2 regions of the Peribacillus sp. FSL H8-0477 genome follow, and region 1 is predicted to be linked to the other one. Evidence: riboswitches for the same ligand, from Rfam matches in the RefSeq annotation. Region 1 holds a riboswitch; the other holds the start of a gene.

Region 1 (3,196 bases):
TTACTAGGAAAGTGAAAAAAGATTCAGGAAAGTATTTTGGACCTTATCCGAATGTAATAGCTGCTAATGAAACAAAGAAGCTGCTTGATCGAATTTATCCGTTGCGAAAATGCAACACGCTGCCAGATCGAGTGTGTCTCTATTATCATTTGGGGCAATGTCTGGCACCTTGTGTCTTTGATGTTCCACAACAAGAGTATAAAAAGATTGTAACGGATATTACTCGTTTCCTAAATGGCGGCTATAAAGAGATTAAAGCCGAGCTGACAGAGAAAATGCATGCTGCGGCAGAGGCTCTTGATTTTGAGCGGGCTAAAGAGTACCGCGATAAAATTGCCCATATTGAGATTACCATGGAAAAACAAAAGATGATGTCTACTGATTTTACCGATCGTGATATTTTTGGTTATGCCTATGATAAGGGCTGGATGTGTGTTCAGGTGTTTTTTGTAAGACAAGGGAAGTTAATTGAACGAGATGTTTCTTTATTTCCTATATATGATGAGCCGGAAGAAGAAATTTTGACCTATCTGGGCCAATTTTATACGAAACCTAATCATTTTAAACCAAAGGAAATTCTAGTGTCTGAAGCTGTCGATGGTGAGATGGCTGAAAAGTTACTTCAAGTTAAAGTGATTCATCCAAAACGCGGTCAGAAGAAGGATATGCTGCAGCTGGCAAATAAAAATGCTTCGATTGCCCTTCAAGAGAAGTTCTCTTTAATTGATCGGGATGAAGAACGAACGATTAAAGCCGTGGAGAACCTTGGTCAACGATTAGGAATCTATACACCACATCGTATAGAGGCTTTCGATAATTCGAATATCCAAGGAACTGATCCAGTTTCCGCACTGGTTGTATTTATTGATGGAAAGCCTGAAAAGCGTGAGTATCGGAAATATAAAATTAAAACGGTATCGGGTCCAGATGATTATGAAACGATGCGTGAAGTCGTCAGACGTAGATATACTCGAGTCTTAAAAGAAGGCTTACCGCTTCCAGACTTAATCATTATTGATGGAGGAAAAGGTCATGTGGATGGAGTTCGAGATATTTTAGAGAATGAACTAGGGCTTGAAGTTCCTCTCGCTGGTCTTGTTAAGGATGAGAAGCACCGTACGTCCTCACTGATGATTGGCAATCCGCTTGAAATTGTACCACTGGATCGGAGCAGTCAGGAATTTTATCTGCTGCAAAGAATACAAGATGAGGTCCATCGATTTGCGATTACATTCCATCGACAACTTCGTGGAAAAAGTGCCTTTCAATCTTTACTTGATGAGATTCCGGGTGTCGGAGAAAAACGTAAAAAACAGCTGTTGAAGCATTTTGGATCGATAAAAAAAATGCGTGAGGCTGGGGTTACAGAGTTTTTGGAGGCAGGAATGCCGCAGAGCGTAGCTGAGGAAATTGCAAGAAAATTGCAAGAATAGTGTTGAACCAAACATATCCCTATGCTATAATTCAGTATGAATTTAAAGTATTTAACAATTTAACGTGTTGATAGAGGTGCGAGATTCATTAGTACAGACTTGGAGAAGTATGAGCTTCCGTGAAAAGTCTGGAAAGGGAAAATCGCCGAAGCAATTGAGTGCTCATCCACTCAAAGTGCTGGTCTGTACATTTAAGAGATGGCAGATTGTCAGAATGAAAAATTCTGGAGAGCTATCTCACTGTGTTAGCCGTATTCTTTTACGATATCACAGCAATGAGACTCTTCTCATTGCTGTTTTTTTGTGGTTTTTCTTGTACTAAAATAAGAGAGGGTGCAGCATGATATGGGTTTGATTGTTCAAAAATTCGGCGGGACTTCAGTAGGAAGTATAGAAAAAATCAAAAATGTTGCGGATCGAGTAATTGAAGAGGCTGCAAATGGTAATGACGTAGTCGTCGTTGTGTCAGCCATGGGGAAAACGACTGATGAGCTCGTTTCCATGTCATACGATATAACCGAACGACCATCGAAGCGGGAAATGGATATGTTACTCACTACAGGAGAGCAAGTAACCATTGCCTTTCTTACAATGGCGTTGATAGAAAAAGGACAGGAAGCGATTTCGTTAACAGGTTGGCAGGCAGGGATAAAATGTGAAGCGGTGTATGGAAATGCACGGATTTTAGATATAGATACAGAAAAAGTACAGAATAGTTTGAATGAGGGGAAAGTTGTCGTTGTTGCTGGATTCCAAGGATTGGCAGAAGATGGTGGGATAACCACTCTTGGACGCGGAGGATCTGACACGACGGCCGTAGCTCTTGCAGCAGCATTAAAAGCAGATCGGTGTGACATCTATACAGATGTAACGGGGGTATTTACTACTGATCCTCGGTATGTAAAAAACGCGAGAAAACTTTATTCAATTTCATACGATGAAATGCTGGAACTAGCTAACCTAGGCGCAGGTGTTTTACATCCTAGAGCCGTTGAATTTGCCAAGAATCATCATATACCGCTTGAAGTCCGCTCAAGTACAGCACAAGAAAAAGGAACATTGATAGAGGAGGAAGCAACGATGGAGCAGAATTTAATTGTTAGAGGAATCGCATTTGAGGATCGAATTACCCGAGTCACAATTTATGGATTGGCTGGGAGTTTAGGAACATTATCTACAATCTTCACTACACTTGCAAAGAATCAGATAAATGTTGATATCATTATTCAGAGTATGACAGAGCATGACATGAATAATTTATCATTTTCTATTAAAAGCGAAGATGTCTCAAACCTGCTTGAGGTGCTTGAAGCGAATAAAGAAATGATGCCGTTTCAAAGAGTTGAAACAGAAACCAATCTGGCGAAAGTTTCAATCGTCGGTTCAGGAATGATTTCAAATCCGGGTGTAGCAGCAGAAATGTTTGAAGTCCTAGCTGAAGCAAAAATCCAGATAAAAATGGTCAGTACTTCTGAAATCAAAGTATCGACCGTTATCAATGAAAAAGAAATGGTTACAGCAGTAGAAGCATTACATGAAGCGTTTAATCTGGATGAACGCAAACCGGTAGAAGTATTGTAAAATAACTTTTTTATCCTTAGGCTGTCAAGAATATCTTGACAGCCTATTCGTATATCCATTCAAAAAAATGCCATCAATCCAACTAGATGAATTGATGGCAATCATACCATTGTTATTGAATTGGATCTTTTAAATCCAACTTAACTAAGAAAGAAACTCTGGCGGCTCTTCGTTTTGGTTCC
Region 2 (3,196 bases), 380 kb from region 1:
GGCCAAATATAACCACGAGACAGACACCTAGAGCGAATAAAGGACCAATTGGGAATAGCTTTGAGCGATAGGGAAGATCGTTTAAATCTCTTCCTTGGGCTACATAGGCTTTTCTAAAACGGTAATGAGCAATAGCTATTCCTACCCACGTGACAAATCCAGCCATACCAGAAGCATTTAGGAGCCAAACGTATACCACACCATCACCAAAGAGGGTTGTAGTAAAGGCAAGGGTACCAACAAGGCTTGTCATAATTAGTGCATTTACTGGAACGCCTCTCTTATCGAGCTTACCGAGGAACTTAGGGGCTTTACCGTCCCGTGCAAGATCCCACAGCATCCGAGTTGATGCATACATTCCAGAGTTACCAGCTGAAAGAACAGATGTTAAGATAACAGCGTTCATTAAGGAAGCAGCGAAGGCAAGTCCTGCTCGTTCGAACACGAGTGTGAATGGACTAACCGCTACGTTTTCACTTAGAAGACGAGCGTCTGTATATGGGATGATCATTCCAATGACAAAAATCGCTAAAATATAAAATAAAATAATTCTCCAGAAAACGGAGTTGATGGCCTTAGGGATTGTTTTTTCTGGATTCTCACTTTCTCCGGCAGCAATTCCTAGAAGTTCTGTTCCTTGGAATGAGAAACCAGCCACCATAAAGATACCAAGAATGGTGAAAAATCCGCCGTTAAATGGTGCATCTTCAATTGTAAAGTTAGAAAAACCGATTGTTTCTCCACCCATGATTCCGAAAATAATTAAAATACCGGTAATTAAGAAAATGATAACGGTTATGACTTTAATAAGAGCAAACCAATATTCTGCTTCACCGAATCCTTTAACAGACATGTAATTAAACAAAAACATAATAACTAAAGCAAGCGCGCTCCAAAGAAGAGATGGGCTGTCTGGAAACCAAAATTTCATAATCAGAACAACTGCGGCAAGCTCAGCTGCAATGGTGACTGCCCAGTTATACCAATAATTCCATCCAATCGCAAAACCGAAGGAAGGATCAATAAACCGTGACGCATAAACCCTGAATGAACCAGTGACAGGCATGAACGCAGCCATTTCAGCTAGACCAGTCATTAAAAAGTAAACCATAAGTCCAATTGCTGCATATGCGACCAGTGCTCCGCCTGGTCCAGCCGTATGAATGGCTCCCCCACTGGCAAGGAAAAGTCCTGTGCCTATGGTTCCGCCTAGAGAGATCATTGTTAAATGCCGTGCTTTCAGTCCACGTTGTAGTTGACCGTTTGATGATTGTGAATTCTTCACTGAACTAACACTCCTTTGATATATAGAAGAAAAAAGGCACAAAAAAACAGCAGTCGAAAAAGATCGACGGCTGTTGATAGACCGTTTATCCTTCCGAAGATAGCACCCCACGTTTAAAAACGTGACAGAGATGTTCCTATTTGAAAACATCGCCAGCGTGGGTATACAATGTTATACCCAAACTTCGGCAACTTATCCTTTCTGAAGGAGTCAAAAATTTTCATTGAATCTCGTCCGTCATACTTTTATAAGCTGCAGCCTCTAACTCATCGGTTAATGAGGAAGTATTAAATTAATTATGTTAAAATTATAAATGACTTTAAAGCAGAGTGCAATGAATAAATATGGAAGCAAACCTATTTATACGGTTTTGCGTTTAATCAGACGGAACTTGAGCTTGATTTTTGCTGGATCTTTTTCTAGTTGACTAAGGTCAAAGGCAGTTTTTCCAATCTGCTCTAGAGGGAGCGAAACGGTTGTTATGCCGAGCGTTTTGGCAACGCCGTCATTATTAAAGCCAATAATACCAACGCTTCTGGGAACGTTCTTTCCTGATTGCCTCGCTTGTAAGATGAAACCCGCTGCTGCTTCAACAAGTCGTCTGGTTTTTCAACAAGTCCATTCCAAATATGAAACACCTCACCGCCATCTGTAATGTTATAGATGCCGTCAATCAGCCAATCCTTTCTAGCGACAAGCTGATACTTTTCGACTGATTCGTGATTAGCCTTTAAACGCTGATGACTGTTACGTCCAATCAATCATCCTAGGACTAATCCGATTTTAGAATAATTATTTTTAATTAAATGATTAAATGCCAAGGTTACTGCTGCATAATGGTCAATGCATACAGAAGGAAACTCTGTTTGCGTAGTATCTTCACATAGAATGATGGGTCCGTACCCTTTATATCCTCGGAGAATTTTCATCTCGATCACCCTTGAACAGATGATGATGTTATGAGCATATTAAGAGCTTGTATTTCTTTATGCCGTTGAGAATTTGTATGAAAAATAACCTTAAAGTTAAAAAAAGAAAATGAAAAGTAAAAATATGTATTCCTCAATGCGCAATATGTAATATTATCCATCCTTCGATATAGTTGAGATTTTGCTTGGATAAAGTATAATGGATAAATGGCTTTAAGTAGTGCTGCATTGTTAGGGGAGATTTTAAATGGAACAGCAAAATAGATTTTCAAATCGCATCGACTACACCTTAGTTTTTATCTTATTTCTATTATGTATTTCTAGTTGTATCGCCATTTACAGTGCTATGACAACAGGGCAATATACAGAAAACTTTCTTGTAAAACAAATTTTCTGGTATGCCGTTGGTGTGGGTATTATCGCAGCGGTCATTACTTTAGATTCCGATCAATTAATTAAAATTTCCTGGTATGCTTACGGTTTTGGACTATTCTTATTACTTCTACTTATTATTGCCCCAGAGAGTATTGTACCAGTTCGGAATGGTGCTAAGAGTTGGTTTGTCATCCCGGCACTTGGATCTATACAACCGTCGGAGTTTATGAAGGTCTTTCTAATCATGGGATTGGCCAAAACAATCTCTAGTCATCATCCTAAATTCATTATAAAAACAATTAAATCAGATTTGTGGCTGTTGATTAAATTAGGTATTGTAACAATGGTTCCACTTGCACTCGTTATGCAGCAACCAGATCTTGGGACATCAATGGTGTTTTTAGCCATCATGCTTGGGATGATGTTTATTTCGGGGATATCATGGAAAATCCTTTTGCCAATCGTGTCGGCGGTTGCTTCAATTGGATCATTGATTTTATATTTAGTATTGAAACAGCCTGCCTTCTTAGAAAAATATTTGGGCGTAAAGGAATATCAATTCGGGAGGATTTACTCTTGGCTTGATCCGTATAACTATTCTAGTACA

Evidence for each region. A riboswitch is a leader RNA that binds a small molecule or an ion and turns the genes downstream of it on or off. The one in region 1 is predicted to bind lysine.
Region 2: it holds a riboswitch for lysine, as region 1 does, so the genes downstream of both, MHI18_RS09320 (amino acid permease) here and MHI18_RS07380 (aspartate kinase) in region 1, are expected to answer to the same signal.

Annotation. Positions count from the first base shown of each region.
Region 1 is NZ_JBBODE010000001.1:1,447,710-1,450,905, reverse strand. It holds gene uvrC (excinuclease ABC subunit UvrC) at 1-1,433, shown strand, start outside; lysine riboswitch at 1,497-1,676, shown strand; gene MHI18_RS07380 (aspartate kinase) at 1,779-3,014, shown strand; gene MHI18_RS07375 (YslB family protein) at 3,127-3,196, opposite strand, start outside.
Region 2 is NZ_JBBODE010000001.1:1,823,648-1,826,843, reverse strand. It holds gene MHI18_RS09320 (amino acid permease) at 1-1,309, opposite strand, end outside; lysine riboswitch at 1,378-1,557, opposite strand; gene MHI18_RS22150 (substrate-binding domain-containing protein) at 1,646-1,858, opposite strand; gene MHI18_RS09315 (hypothetical protein) at 1,765-2,046, opposite strand; gene MHI18_RS09310 (hypothetical protein) at 2,047-2,235, opposite strand; gene MHI18_RS09305 (FtsW/RodA/SpoVE family cell cycle protein) at 2,462-3,196, shown strand, end outside.